DNA from 2 places in the Sinomonas flava genome. Region 2 is predicted to be linked to the other one. Evidence: riboswitches for the same ligand, from Rfam matches in the RefSeq annotation. Region 2 holds a riboswitch; the other holds the start of a gene.

Region 1 (7,542 bases), on a different contig from region 2:
GCGCGTCGGGTGTGCCCTCATGCGCACGGCGCCGGTCCGGACAGACACCCGATACTGAAAGAAGTGCACTCCGCGTGTTCAATTCCCTCTCGGATCGCCTGACAGCCACCTTCAAGAACCTCCGCGGCAAGGGCAGGCTGAGCGAGGCGGACGTCGATGCCACGGTCCGCGAGATCCGCCGTGCGCTGCTCGACGCCGACGTCGCCGTCCCGGTCGTGCGCGACTTCGCGGCCAAGATCCGTGAGCGTGCCCTGGGCGAGGAGGTCTCGGGGGCGCTCAACCCGAGCCAGCAGGTCGTCAAGATCGTCAACGAGGAGCTCGTCGGGATCCTCGGCGGCGAGACGCGCCGGCTCCGCCTGGCCAAGAATCCCCCGAGTGTCATCATGCTCGCCGGCCTCCAGGGCGCGGGCAAGACGACCCTCGCGGGCAAGCTCGCGAAGTGGCTCAAGGCCCAGGGCCACTCGCCCATCCTCGTCGCCGCCGACCTGCAGCGGCCCAACGCCGTCACCCAGCTCCAGGTGGTCGGCCAGCGCGCCGGCGTCGCCGTCTACGCTCCGCACCCCGGGGTGCAGTCGGAGTTCGAGGCCGCCACCGGTGACCCGGTCGCCGTCGCCCGCGACGGCGTCGCCGAGGCCCGGGCGAAGCTCCACGACGTCGTGATCGTCGACACGGCCGGCCGCCTCGGCGTCGATGCCGAGATGATGCAGCAGGCCGCGGACATCCGTGCGGCCGTCAACCCGGACGAGGTCCTCTTCGTCATCGACGCGATGATTGGCCAGGACGCGGTCACCACCGCGAAGGCCTTCGAAGAAGGCGTCGACTTCACCGGAGTCGTGCTCTCCAAGCTCGACGGCGACGCCCGCGGCGGCGCGGCCCTCTCGGTCGCATCCGTGACCGGCCGCCCGGTGATGTTCGCGTCCACCGGCGAGGGCCTCGACGACTTCGAGCTGTTCCACCCGGACCGCATGGCCTCGCGCATCCTCGACATGGGCGACATCCTCACGCTCATCGAGCAGGCCGAGAAGAGCTGGGACAAGGACGAAGCCGCCCGGATGGCGAAGAAGTTCGCCGACCAGGAGGACTTCACCCTCGAGGACTTCCTCTCGCAGATGCAGCAGATCCGCAAGATGGGCTCGATGAAGAAGATGCTCATGATGATGCCGGGCGCGCAGAACATGCGGCAGCAGCTCGAGCAGTTCGACGAGCGCGAGATCGACCGGGTCGAGGCCATCGTCCGCTCGATGACGCCGCACGAGCGCCTCGCGCCCAAGATCATCAACGGCTCCCGCCGCGCCCGCATCGCGAAAGGCTCGGGCGTGCACGTCTCGGAGGTCAACGGCCTCCTCGAGCGCTTCGGCCAGGCGCAGAAGATGATGCGCAAGATGGCCTCCGGTGGCGGGATCCCCGGCATGCCGGGCATGCCCGGGCCGGGCGGCTTCGGCGGCTCCAAGAAGGGGCCGGCCAAGGGCAAGAAGAAGGCCAAGTCGGGCAACCCCGCCAAGGCAGCCCAGCAGGCGCGGGAGGCTGAGGCACGGCGCGCGGCCGGGGCGTCGAAGGCGCTCGGTTCGCAGGGCTCGGCCTTCGGCGGCCAGCAGGGCCAGGACTTCGACCCCTCGAGCCTGAACCTGCCCAAGGGGTTCGAGAAGTTCCTCGGCAAGTAGCGGGGTCCTTTCGCGGCCGAAGCACGACGGACGCCCGAAGCACGGAAGGGGGCGCCTCCCAGCGGGAGGCGCCCCCTTCGCCGTCGTCCGCCCCCTGCCGAGGTCACCCCGTGTGGCGCCGAGGTCACCGGGTGTGGCGCCGAGGTCACCGGGTGTGGTGTCGAGGTCACCCCGTGTGGCGCCGAGGTCACCGGGTGTGGTGTCGAGGTCACCCCGTGGCCGCGTCGTGCAGGGCGGCGCGGGGTGACCTCGAGCCCAGAGGGGGTGACCTCGGGCCCAGAGGGGGTGACCTCGGGGGACCGGACTACTGGGGTGCGCCCACTGAGATCGTCTCCGGCAGGTAGACCTTCCCGCCCTGGGCGAGGAACTCCGCGGACTTCTCGGCCATGCCTGCGGCGATCGCCTCCTGCGCCGACTTGGAGCCGAACTCGTTGCGGATGTCCTGGGAGATGCGCATCGAGCAGAACTTCGGCCCGCACATCGAGCAGAAATGGGCCGTCTTGGCCGGCTCCGCCGGGAGCGTCTCGTCGTGGAACGCCTCGGCGGTGGCCGGGTCGAGCGAGAGGGAGAACTGGTCCCTCCAGCGGAACTCGAAGCGGGCCTTCGAGAGGGCGTCGTCGCGCTCGTTCGCCCCGGGGTGGCCCTTGGCGAGGTCGGCGGCGTGGGCGGCGATCTTGTACGTGATCACACCGGTCTTCACGTCGTCCTTGTTCGGCAGGCCGAGGTGCTCCTTCGGCGTCACGTAGCAGAGCATCGCGGTGCCGTACCGGGCGATCTCGGTCGCACCGATGGCCGAGGTGATGTGGTCGTAGCCCGGCGCCACGTCCGTGACGAGGGGGCCCAGGGTGTAGAACGGGGCGCCGTCGCACAGCTCCTGCTGCCGCTCGATGTTCTCCCGCACGAGGTGGAACGGGATGTGCCCCGGCCCCTCGACCATGACCTGGACGTCGTACTTCCAAGCCCGCTTCGTGAGCTCGGCCAGCGTGTCGAGCTCGGCGAACTGCGCGGCGTCGTTCGCGTCGGCGGTGGAGCCGGGGCGGAGCCCGTCGCCGAGTGAGAACGCGACGTCGTACTGGGCGAAGATCTCGCACAGCTCGTCGAAGTGGGTGTACAGGAAGTTCTCCTCGTGGTGCGCAAGGCACCACCCGGCCATGATCGAGCCGCCGCGCGAGACGATCCCGGTGACGCGCTCGGCCGTGAGCGGCACGTAGCGCAGGAGCACGCCAGCGTGGATGGTCATGTAGTCCACGCCCTGCTCGCACTGCTCGATGACCGTGTCGCGGAAGACCTCCCACGTCAGCGCGGAGGCGTCGCCGTTGACCTTCTCGAGGGCCTGGTAGATCGGCACCGTGCCGATCGGGACGGGGGAGTTGCGGACGATCCACTCACGCGTGGTGTGGATGTCGTCGCCCGTGGAGAGGTCCATGACCGTGTCTGCGCCCCACTTCGTTGCCCACTGGAGCTTGTCGACCTCCTCCGCGATCGAGGACGTCACCGCGGAGTTGCCGATGTTGGCATTGATCTTGACCAGGAACGCCTTGCCGATGATCATCGGCTCCGACTCCGGGTGGTTGATATTGCTCGGAATGATGGCCCGTCCCGCCGCGAGCTCGGAGCGGACCAGCTCCACATCGCAGTTCTCCCGCAGCGCCACGAACCGCATCTCGGGTGTCACGACGCCGGCGCGCGCGTAGTGCATCTGCGTCACCCGTCGCCCGGGCTTCGCGCGCAGCGGGACGGGCTTGGCACCCTTCCATTCGGCCGACGCCGCGCCTCTCCGCAGGGCCGAGCGGCCGTCATCGAGGAGGTTGCGCCCGCGGCCTTCATACGCCTCGGTGTCGGCCCGCTCGGCGATCCACGCGGCGCGGTAGGCCGGCAGTCCGACGACGGGGTCGCTTCCCGGACCCGATGTCCGGTAGACCCGCAGCGGGGTGTTGGCCTCGCCGTTGGGGGAGGGGTCGAGCGCGATCTCGGTGACCGGGACGCGGATCCCATGCTCGGCATCCTCGAGGAACGCGAGCGAGTGGGCAGGGTGCTGTTCTTGCAGGTTCTCAGTGCTCAAGGGAAAGCTCTCACTTCCTACGCCGGCATGACCCGGACAGGTTCGACGGTCGCAGGCCGCGTCAGCCCGATCTCAGCCCTTGCGAGGGCACCCGTGTGGACGCGTTGGACCCTAGCACGCCCGATACTCTGGGCGCATGCATGACGTGGTTCACCTGACCGGCCCCGTGCTCGCCGGGCTCGACGACGAGCGGCCCGAGGCGTGGGTCGTCGAGGGTCGCATCACCTATCACCGCCCCGCGCGGGCGGCGTCAGACGTGGTGGGCGGATGGGCCCTGCCCGGTCTCGTCGACGCGCACTGCCACCTCGGGCTCGTGGCCGGCGGCGCCGCGGACGACGGCGAGACGCTCGCCCAGGCGCGGGCAGAAGCTGCCGCGGGCGTGCTCCTGGTCCGTGACTGCGGCAGCCCCGCCGACACCCGCTGGCTCCAGACGCGGGACGACGTGCCGCGACTCGTGCGCGCCGGGCGCCATCTGGCACGGCGCCGTCGCTACCTGCGGGGCCTCGCCGTCGAGGTCGAGCCGGAGGACCTGGTCGAGGCGGTGCGCAAGGAGGCCCGCGCCGGGGACGGATGGGTCAAGCTCGTCGCGGACTGGATCGACCGCGATGCCGGTGACCTGGCACCCGCCTTCCCGCCCGACGTCGTGCGTGCGGCCGTCGCGGCCGCGCATGCCGAGGGCGCACGCGTGACGGCCCATACCTTCGCGGAGGCGACCATCGATCACCTGCTCGACGCTGGTATCGACTGTCTCGAGCACGCGACGGGGCTCCAGGAGCGGCACATCCCGCGTCTCGCGGAGGCGCGGATCCCCATCGTGCCGACCCTGGTCAACATCGCGACCTTCCCAGACATCGCGGCGCGAGGAGAGGCGAAGTTCCCGCGCTATGCGGCACACATGCGCGCTCTCTGGGCACGGCGCCACGAGCGTGTCGCGCGCGCGCACGCGGCGGGGGTGCCCGTCTATGCCGGCACCGACGCCGGCAGCGTGATCGCGCACGGCCGGATCGCGGACGAGATCGGCGAGCTCGCCGTCGCCATCGGCCCGGCCGCCGCGGTCGACGCCGCGGTCTGGGGCGCGCGGGCATGGCTCGGCGCCGCGGGGCTCGCCGAGGGGGATCCCGCCGACGTCGTCATCTCGGCCGGGGACCCCCGCCGGGACGTTTCGGCGCTCCAGGCCCCGCTGCACGTGTTCCGCGGGGGTCGGCGGGTTGCGGCCGCTGGGGAGGCGGACGCGAAGGCCTAGGAGGCGGCGGGACTAGGGAATATCTGCGGTGAATTGAAGCTTCAACAAAACATACACTTGATGCAGACCCCACCACTCAGGAGCACGCCATGACCGTTCCCGCCTCCACCCGAGACCTCCTTCCTGCCGACCTGCAGATGGGCACCGTGATGCTCAAAGTCGGCAGCATGAAGCTCATGCTCGACTACTACGAGCGCGCCCTCGGCCTCGTGCCGTTTGCCGAGACGCTCGGCGGCGTGGTCCTCGGGCGACGGGGAGTGCCGATCGTGCACCTGAGCCCGGCGGCGGGCCTGCAGATCCCGAGCCGCGGCGAGGCCGGCCTCTTCCACACGGCCATCCTCTTCGACAACCGCGCCGATCTGGCCGCGACCGTCGCCTCCGCCGCGCAGTACAACCCGAGCCTGTACGCGGGCAGTGCCGACCATCTCGTCTCCGAGGCCTTCTACTTCACGGACCCGGAGGGCAACGGGGTGGAGCTGTACTTCGACAAGCCGCGCGAGACGTGGACCTGGAACGGCGACCAGGTTGTCATGGACAGCCTCCCGCTGCCCCCGCAGGCCTTCCTGAACCAGAACCTGACCGAGGCGTCGGTGGGCGGGCAGCGCGAGGCTGCGGCCGGCGTCGGCCACGTCCACCTCCAGGTGGGCGACGTCGCCGCTGCGCACGAGTTCTACGTGCGGACCCTCGGCTTCGAGCAGACGGCCGGATGGCACGGCCAGGCGCTCTTCGTCTCGGCGGGCCGCTACCACCACCACATGGCCATGAACGTGTGGAACTCCCGCGGCGCCGGCCCGCGGAAGGACACGCTGGGCCTCGGCGAGGTGCTCATCAGGGTCCCCGCACAGGACGACCTCGGTGCCGCGGCGGACAGGCTCAAGGTGGCCGGCGTCGCGAGCCGCCACACAGGTGCCGAGCTCCGGTTCGAGGACCCGTGGAAGAACCAGATCCGCATGGCCCTCGTGGAAGGCTGATCCGGCCTGCGCTACGCTCAACGTGTCCGCTCCGGACGGGGCGGGCACGTTGAGCTTTTCCGACCAGCGCCGAGCGCATCAGCCGCAGAGGGGGAAGAAGTGTCCGCTCCCAGTCCCTTCGCCGAGGTCTTCGTGTCCACGCACACCCAGGCCCTCGCCCGTGCCGCCCAACTCGACGGCGGTGACGCCCCGGACGACGCCGGGAGCCTCCGCATCCCGGGCGTCTCGGACTACGAGATCGAACAGCTCGGCAGCCTCGTCGGTGCCGCCGTGCACGCCCCCGGCGCGGACTACGAGCTCACCATGGTCGACGTCGCGTCCGACAGCCTCCTCGCAGTCCCCGGCACGATGGTCCGGGCGCTCGCGGAGCTCCTCGCGTACGAATCCGACGAGGGCGAGGGGAACGCCGTCGAGAGCGTAGCCGCGGCATGGGTCGACCAGGAGGACCTTCCCTTCGACGCACGCGAGGCGTACGACTACGTCGAGCAGCTCGCCAAGCTCGCGACCGACGTCGACGACTCCGACCAGCAGGAGCTCTTCGTCTGGGCCGGGTCCTGACCCTGCCGGCACGTCCCGGCGCCCCGGAATGCAAAGCGCCACATCATCTGGCACAATAGACAGGTACTCGATCCGTGCGGCCCCCTCTCTCCGCGCGCATTGTGTCCATATGAGCCCTGACGAAGTACGGCCCGCCCCACGGGAGCGGAAAAGTCCGGGCTTACCTCATGTGCAGAAACAGGAGTGACCACACCAGTGGCCGTAAAGATTCGACTCAAGCGCTTCGGCAAGATCCGCGCCCCGTACTACCGCATCGTCGTCGCCGACTCGCGCACCAAGCGCGATGGCAGGGCGATCGAGGAGATCGGCAAGTACCACCCGACCGAGCAGCCCTCGTTCATCGAGGTGAACTCCGAGCGTGCCCAGTACTGGCTCGGTGTCGGCGCGCAGCCGACCGAGCAGGTCCAGGCGATCCTCAAGGTCACCGGTGACTGGCAGAAGTTCAAGGGCCTTCCCGGCGCCGAGGGTACCCTCAAGTACCCGAAGGGCAAGGAGCCCTTCGTGGCCCCCGAGAAGGGCTCCGTGATCCTTCCCGAGGCCGTCACGCCGAAGGCGTCCAAGGCCGACGAGGCCGAGGCCCCTGCCGAGACGACTGAGGCTGAGTAGTTTGCTGGCCGAGGCCCTCGAGCATCTCGTCCGCGGGATCGTCGACAACCCCGATGATGTTGCGGTGGTCGCCAAGAGCAACCGCCGCGGCGACGTCCTCGAGGTGCGCGTCCACCAGGACGACCTTGGGCGCGTCATCGGCCGTCAGGGCCGGACCGCCCGTGCGCTCCGCACGGTCGTCGCGGCACTCGCCGAGGGCGAGCCGGTGCGGGTCGATGTGATCGATACCGACCGCCGCCGCTAGCCGGCATCCTTTCGAGGTCCTTTTCCGGCCCCTCTGCCCGCTAGGGTGGAGGGGCCGGAGCCGTCTGCGCCCCATCCACCACACTCCCCGAGGAGAGCACACACCCGATGCACGTTCAGGTTGCCCGGATCGGCAAGCCCCACGGAATCCGCGGAGAGGTCACCGTGCAGGTCCTCACCGATGCCCCGCAGGACCGA
Region 2 (7,542 bases):
GTTCGGGCCCGGCCGCTCGGGCGCACCTGAAGGCGCCGAGCAGAACGGAACGGACCAGCGATGACGGCCAACCTGACCCTCCTGATCCTGGCCGGGCTGCTCTTCGCCACCGGGATCTACCTCCTCCTCGAGCGCTCCCTCACCAGGGTGCTCCTCGGCCTCATGCTCCTGACCAATGGAGCGAACGTGCTCCTGCTCGCCTCCGGCGGCAGTGCCGGGCTCGCGCCGTTCTTCTCCAAGGGGACCGACCCGGCCGAGTACAACGACCCGCTCCCGCAGGCACTCATCCTGACCTCGATCGTCATCTCCTTCGCGGTGACGGCCTTCATGCTCGCCCTCATCTACCGCACGTGGCAGCTGGGCAGGCTCGACGTGGTCCCCGACGACATCGAGGACCGCCGCGTGGCCGCGCAGTCCAGCTGGGACGCCGAGGACGACGCGGACGTCCCCGAGGACCTGTCCGAGTTCGTCAGCCCCGAGGAGGCCGCGGCCGCGGACCAGGCGGCGCTCGCGACGCCGGATCCCCGCCGTCATGGTGACGACACCGAGCCCGCCCAGGTCCACTCGGCCATGCGCAAGGAGGGCGAGCGCGAGTGACCATCGCAAGCTTCGCGCCTCTCGCCGTCGCCCTTCCGATCTTCGGGGCGGCTCTGGCCTTCCTCCTGCTGCGGCACGAGCGCGCCCAGCGGATCGTCACGATCTCGGTGCTGAGCCTGACGCTCGCGCTCGAGGCGCTGCTCCTGGTGTCGGTGTGGGAGGGCGGCACGGCCGCCGTGATGATCGGGGGATGGGCGCCGCCGTTCGGCATCACGATGGTCGTGGACCAGTTCTCCTCGCTCATGCTCGTGGTCTCGACCACGGTGAGCTTGGCCGTCCTCGTCTACGCCACGGGCCAGGGCATGGCCGACGGGGACAAGGACGGGCCGATCTCGGTGTTCCACCCGAGCTACATGATCCTCGTCGCGGGCGTCTCGAACGCCTTCCTCGCCGGGGACCTGTTCAACCTGTACGTCGGGTTCGAGATCCTCCTGACCGCGAGCTACGTGCTCCTGACCATGGGCGGCACCGGGCCGCGGATCCGCGCGGGGGTGACGTACGTCGTCGTGAGCGTGGTGTCCTCGCTGCTGTTCCTCGTCGCGATCGCCATGGTCTACTCGGCCACGGGCACGGTGAACATGGCCGACCTCGCGGTGAAGCTGGGCGAGCTCGACCCTGGCATGCAGACGCTCCTGCACTCCATGCTCCTGGTCGGGTTCGGGATCAAGGCCGCCGTGTTCCCGCTCTCCTTCTGGCTCCCCGACTCCTACCCGACCGCGCCCGCGCCGGTCACCGCCGTGTTCGCCGGCCTGCTGACCAAGGTGGGCGTGTACGCGATCGTGCGCACCGAGACGCTCCTGTTCCCCGGGGAGACCCTGAACGTCCCGCTCATGGTCGTTGCGCTCGCGACCATGGTCGTGGGGATCCTGGGCGCCCTCGCCCAGACGGACATCAAGAGGCTCCTGTCCTTCACCCTCGTGAGCCACATCGGGTACATGGTCTTCGGCGTGGCGCTGAGCTCGGTGCTCGGGCTCGCCGCGGCCGTGTACTACGTGGCGCACCACATCACCGTCCAGACGTCGCTGTTCCTCGTCGCGGGCCTGATCGAGCGCCGCGGCGGGTCCTCCAACACCGACCGCCTGGCCGGCCTCGCGAAGCTCTCGCCCCTCCTGGCGCTGCTGTACTTCCTCCCCGCCATGAACCTCTCCGGCATCCCGCCGCTGTCCGGCTTCCTCGGCAAGCTCGGGCTCCTCCAGGCGGGAGTGCAGCTCGGGACGCCGCTCGCGCTCGTCCTTGTCGCCGCGGGCGTCGTCGTGAGCCTGCTGACGCTGCTCGCGATGGCCCGGGTGTGGAGCCGCGTGTTCTGGCGGCGGCCCGAGGACGCCGAGAACCCGGACCCCGCGCTGCTCGCCCCCGCGGCGGCCCGCACCCTGCCCCGGTCGATGGTCGGCGCGACGGCGGGGCTCGTCGTCGTGGGCCTGGCCTTGACCGTGTTCGCGGGGCCGCTGTTCCGGCTCAGCGAGCAGTCGGCCCAGGAGATGCTCGACCGCACGGGCTACATCACCGCCGTGCTGGGCCCCGACGCCGCCGCGCGCGCCGCCGCGAACCTGCAGTCCGGTGCCGAGGCAGCCGCCCCGGGCGGAACGGGGGGCGCCCCGTGAGCCGGAGCCGCATCTCGCTGAAGAAGGAGCTCCCGCTCCTCGCCTGGCTCGTCGTCGTGTGGGGCGGGCTGTGGCAGGACTTCTCGGCGGGCAACCTCGTGTTCGGGGCGCTCATCGCGCTCGTCGTGACTCGGCTCTTCTACCTGCCCCCGGTCGAGCTCAGCGGCCGGTTCAACGTGCTGCACGCGCTCCGCTATGCCTTCGTGTTCGTGTGGCAGGTGATGGTGGCGAGCGCTCAGCTGATCTGGCTCGCGGTCACCAAGGGGCCGAACGTGCGCAGCGCCGTCGTCGCCGTGCCGCTGCGCAGCCACGCCGACCTGATGGTCACCGCGACCGGGCACGTCATCTCGCTCGTTCCGGGCTCCCTGGTGGTCGACGTCGACCGCGCCAACGCGACCCTCTACGTCCACTACATCAACGTGGAGGACGCCGCGGGCGCCGAGCGGGTCCGCCGCGACGTCCTGGCTGCGGAAGCCGAGCTCATCCGGATCATGGGGACCAAGGAGGAACTGGAGCTGCTGCGGGAAGAACAGCACCTGGAGCGGATGGCCTCCGCAGAGCCCGGTCAGGGAGGAATCCGATGAGCGGGGCCGCCTCCGCGGTCATGCCCGTGGTCCTCGTGGTCTGCACCGTCCTGCTGTCCCTGGCCGCGTTCGGGGCCATCGTCCGCATGATCAAGGGACCGGCGCTCCTGGACAGGGTGCTCGCCGCGGACGTCCTGCTGGTCGTCCTGGCGTCGGCCCTGGCCATCGACATGGCGGCGAACCGGCGTACCGACCACCTCGCGCTCATCGTGGCCATCACGCTGATCGGCTTCATCGGCTCCGTGACCGTTGCGCGCTTCGTCCAGGACCGGAGGCGGCCATGACCCCCGAACTCGACGCCGCCCTCACCTGGGCCGCCGGCGTGCTCATGGTCGTGGGCTCCGCGCTCTCGCTCGGGGCGGCGTTCGGCATCCTGCGCTTCCCCGACCTCCTGACCCGCATGCACGCGGCCACGAAGCCGCAGGTGCTCGGGTCGCTCATGCTGCTCACCGCCGTCGGGCTCCAGCTGCGCACGTGGGCGCTCGTGCCGGTGCTCGTGGTCGCGTGGATCTTCCAGCTGCTCACCGTGCCCGTCTCGGCCCACATGCTCGGGCGCTCCGGCTACCGCACCAAGCACCTGGACAAGGCCCGCCTGTCCGTCGACGAGCTCGAGGACGTCGTGGCCCGCGTGGAGCGCGGCGGGCCCGACGGCGCCCACGGCGGCGGTCAAGACGGGGCCGCGGGCCAGGCGCACGACGGCGCCGCGCACCCGCGTGCCTGACGCGCGCCTGAAGGCTAGACGACCTCGGGCGTGGACTTGTAGCGGGCGATTGCCCGCTGCGTGTAGCGCTGGGCGAGCGTCTGGATCACCGCGCCGACGCCCGCGGAGACGAGCGCGAACACGAGCGTGTCCCTCAGGCTCTCCTCGAGGTTCGTCGCGTCTTTCGGAGGGGCATGGCCGGTGCTCTTCTGCCAGGCGAAGTCGACGAGCTTCGTCGCCAGGATTCCGGCGCCGATGCTGATGGCCGTGCCGAGGAGCTTGATGAGGATGCTCATGACCGCCAGCCTAGCGCCCCGCGGGTAGACTGGACCGTACACACGACAGGGGAGCGTCGCCCCGACGCACGGCACAGGGCCGGGCGGCAAGGCGAAGGACGCTGAGAGTGCGGGATACCGCAGACCCTCGAACCTGCTCCGGCTAGTACCGGCGAAGGGAGTCGAGCATCTCAAGGCAGCAGCCGCTGCCTTCCCCTCCTGAGTCACAGGAGGACCAGCAATGTCTGCAATCAATGCGGCGCCGGCCAAGCACTCGTACAGCTGGCGCGTCGTCGACATCGTCGTCGCCGCGGTCGTCTCGGTGGCGTGCGGCGTCATCTTCTGGCTGTGGGACCAGGGGTACGTGGGCGTGCAGGCGGCGACGGCCGCCTTCGCGCCGCTGGGCGGCCTCTACGCCGGCGGCTGGGTCATCGCCGGCGTGCTCGGCGGGCTCATCATCCGCAAGCCCGGCGCCGCCCTCTTCTGCGAGATCCTCGCGGCCGTGGTCGAGGCGCTCCTCGGATCCCAGTTCGGCCTCGCCGTGCTGCTCTCCGGCCTCGTCCAGGGCGCGGGCGCGGAGCTGGCCTTCGCGGCCTTCCGCTACCGCCGCTGGAACCTCGGCGTCGCGCTGCTCGCCGGCGCCCTCTCGGGCCTGGCGCTCGGCGTCTCCGAGGTCATCATCTACTTCCCCGAGTGGGAGTTCGGCTGGCAGGCGCTCTACACGGTGCTCGCTGTCATCTCCGGCGCCGTCATCGCCGGGCTGCTGAGCTGGCTCGCCGTCCGGGGCCTCGCCAGGACGGGTGCGTTGTCCGCGTTCGCGGCCGGCCGCACCGCGGACGTCTGACGTGCCCGGGGCCTCGGGCGTTGCCCGCCGCGGTCCGGCCGGCGTGACGGCCCGCGGCTGGGGCTGGCGGCATGCCGGCCGCAAGGCCTTCGCGGTGAGCGGCCTTGACCTGGACATCGCGCCGGGGGAGCGCGTTCTGCTCCTGGGCGCGTCCGGGGCCGGGAAGTCCACCCTCCTGCACGCGCTCGCCGGAGTGCTCGGCGCCGCGGAGGAGGGCGAGGAGCACGGCTCGCTCACGGTCGACGGCGTGCCCGCGCCCCTCGCGCGCGGCCGCGCGGGCCTGGTCCTGCAGGACCCGGAGGGGCAGATCGCCATGGCCCGCGTGGGGGATGAGGTCGCGTTCGGCTGCGAGAACCTCGCCGTGCCGCGCGAGCAGATCTGGCCCCGCGTGCACCGCGCCCTCGACGACGTGGGCCTCGCCGTCCCGCTCGACCACCCGACGTCGTCCCTCTCCGGGGGGCAGAAACAGCGGCTCGCCCTCGCGGGGATCCTCGCGATGGAGCCTGGCCTCGTGCTGCTCGACGAGCCGACCGCCAACCTCGACCCTGCCGGCGTCGAGGAGGTCCGTGACGCCGTGCGGCGCAGCCTCGAGCGCACCGGGGCGACGCTCGTCGTCGTCGAGCACCGCGTCTCGGTGTGGGCGGACCTCGTGGACCGGGTCGTGGTGCTCGACGCACCCCACGGGCCCTCCTCGGGGAGCCTCCTCGCCGACGGGCCCCCGGAGGCCGTGCTCGCCGACCGGGGCGCGCGACGCCGGCTGGCCGCCTCGGGCGTGTGGGTGCCGGGCTGGCACCCGCTCACCGGGGAGGAGCCTGCACGTCCGCTCCGCCCCGGCAGCGGCGCCCATAGCGCAGGTGAGGAGCTCCTCGCGGGCCAGGCGCTCGCCGTGGGCCGCTCCCCGAAGGCCCCGCCGGCGGTGACCGGGGTAGACCTGAGGCTCCGCGCGGGGCACGCCGTGAGCGTGACAGGGCCGAACGGGGCCGGGAAGTCCACGCTCGCGCTCACCCTCGCCGGCCTGCTCCCGGCGCTCGGGGGGCGCGTCGACGCCCTCGCCCCGCTCGCCGCCGGCGCCTCGGCCAACCCCTACAAGTGGCGCTCGGCCCAGCTCGTGGCCCGGATCGGCAGTGTGTTCCAGGAGCCCGAGCACCAGTTCCTCACGCCACGCGTGATCGACGAACTCGAATTCGGCCCGCGCCGCGTGGCCCGCATGGGCGAGTCCGAGGTGCGCGCCGCCGTCGACCCCCTCCTCGAGCGGCTCCGCCTGACCAAACTCGCCGGCGCGAACCCGTTCACGCTCTCGGGCGGGGAGAAGAGGCGTCTTTCCGTGGCGACCATGCTCGCCACCAGCCCGCGCATCCTCATGCTGGACGAGCCGACCTTCGGCCAGGACGCCCTCACGTGGGCCGAGCTCGTGAAGCTGCTCGCGGAGCTGCTCGACCGGGGCACAGCCCTGCTGGCCGTGACGCACGACGACGACTTCACCACGGCCCTGTCCGACTCCGTGTACCGCGTGGACAGTGGCCGGGCGGCCCTCGTGGAGGCCGCCGCATGAGCGCGGGCACGCCGGGCGCCGGCAGCGCCGACATCCTCACCCCGGAGACCCCCAATTCGGTCCTGGCCCGGGCGAACCCGGTCGCGAAGCTCGCGGCCGGGCTCTGCATCACGGTGGCGCTCCTGTTCAGCGTCGACTGGGTCTCCGCCTCCGTGGCGCTCGCGTGCGAGCTCGCCCTCGTGCCGCTGCTGGGGGTGCGGCCGTGGACGCTGGCCCGGCGGACGTGGCCGCTGGCCGCCGCCGCGGCGCTCGCGGCCTACTCCACGGCGCTGCTGGCCGCGAAGACCGGCCCGGTCTGGCTCCAGCTCGGCCCGGTGGTGATGACCGAGCATTCGGTGCTCGCCGGCGTCGCGATCGGCCTGCGCGGGCTCGCGATCGCCCTCCCCGGGGTCTTCCTGCTGTTCTCCACGGATCCGACCGACCTCGCCGACGGGCTGGCCCAGAAGCTGCGCCTGCCGAGCCGGTTCGTGCTCGGCGCTCTGGCGGGCATGCGCCTCGTGGGGCTCCTCGTGGACGAATGGCGCACGCTCGGCCTCGCCCGGCGGGCCCGCGGCGTGGGCACCGGGCACAGCTATGTGGCCCGCTCGCGCGCCTTCCTGGGGCAGGCGTTCGCGCTGCTCGTGCAGGCTATCCGCCGGGCCACGCGGCTCGCCGTCGCCATGGAGGCGCGCGGCTTCGGGGGAATGGTGGACGGACGGCCGGCCCCTCGCACCTGGGCCCGCGAGTCCAGTTTCTCCCGCCTCGACGCATGGGTGGTCGCCGCGGGGGTGCTGATCGCGGCGCTCGCCGTGGGGGCCGCCGTCGTGCTCGGCACGTGGAACGTCGTCTGGGGCTAGCGGGCGCGGCCACTGGCGCCGCCGCCGCTGCGGTGGGATCGTGGCGGGGGGAGGAACCCCGCAGCAAGGAGCCTGAGATGTTCGAGATCGCGTCCTCCATGTCCAGCTTCAGCGTCGATGACCTCGAGAAGGCCCGCGAGTTCTACGGCGGGACCCTCGGATTCGACGTCCGGGACCAGATGGGCGGCCTGCATGTCACCGCGCCGGGGGGCCAGAGGATCTTCCTCTACCCCAAACCCGACCACCAGCCCGCCACCTTCACCGTCCTGAACCTCATCGTCCCGGACCTCGACGCGGCGCTGGCCGAGGTCGAGTCGATGGGCCTCTCCCTGCAGAAGTACCCGAGCACTCCCGAGATGCCCGTCGACGACCGGGGCGTCCTGCGGGACCCGGAGACTGGCCACGGCATCGCGTGGATCGCGGACCCCGCCGGGAACGTCCTCGGGATCACCAGCAGCTGACGCGGCCTGAGCGGCCCGAGCGGGGCACCATATCTCATGGATTTCTGTTACCGGCCGGTGCGGATGCGGTTTTGACGCGTCTGACGGCCGAA

The links. Region 2 has a riboswitch for thiamine pyrophosphate ahead of ABD298_RS08340 (ECF transporter S component). Riboswitches for the same ligand answer to the same signal wherever they lie in the genome.
Region 1: it holds a riboswitch for thiamine pyrophosphate, as region 2 does, so the genes downstream of both, thiC (phosphomethylpyrimidine synthase ThiC) here and ABD298_RS08340 (ECF transporter S component) in region 2, are expected to answer to the same signal.

Annotation. Positions count from the first base shown of each region.
Region 1 is NZ_BAAAQW010000003.1:233,718-241,259, reverse strand. It holds gene ffh (signal recognition particle protein) at 75-1,661, shown strand; gene thiC (phosphomethylpyrimidine synthase ThiC) at 1,966-3,723, opposite strand; TPP riboswitch at 3,721-3,828, opposite strand; gene ABD298_RS03815 (amidohydrolase family protein) at 3,860-4,966, shown strand; gene ABD298_RS03810 (VOC family protein) at 5,056-5,937, shown strand; gene ABD298_RS03805 (hypothetical protein) at 6,037-6,495, shown strand; gene rpsP (30S ribosomal protein S16) at 6,691-7,101, shown strand; gene ABD298_RS03795 (RNA-binding protein) at 7,103-7,345, shown strand; gene rimM (ribosome maturation factor RimM) at 7,453-7,542, shown strand, end outside.
Region 2 is NZ_BAAAQW010000004.1:155,377-162,918, reverse strand. It holds gene ABD298_RS08375 (Na+/H+ antiporter subunit A) at 1-64, shown strand, start outside; gene ABD298_RS08370 (Na(+)/H(+) antiporter subunit C) at 61-597, shown strand; gene ABD298_RS08365 (Na+/H+ antiporter subunit D) at 594-2,198, shown strand; gene ABD298_RS08360 (Na+/H+ antiporter subunit E) at 2,195-2,782, shown strand; gene ABD298_RS08355 (MrpF/PhaF family protein) at 2,779-3,066, shown strand; gene mnhG (monovalent cation/H(+) antiporter subunit G) at 3,063-3,503, shown strand; gene ABD298_RS08345 (DUF4235 domain-containing protein) at 3,518-3,778, opposite strand; TPP riboswitch at 3,816-3,955, shown strand; gene ABD298_RS08340 (ECF transporter S component) at 3,999-4,601, shown strand; gene ABD298_RS08335 (ABC transporter ATP-binding protein) at 4,603-6,153, shown strand; gene ABD298_RS08330 (energy-coupling factor transporter transmembrane component T family protein) at 6,150-6,989, shown strand; gene ABD298_RS08325 (VOC family protein) at 7,067-7,450, shown strand.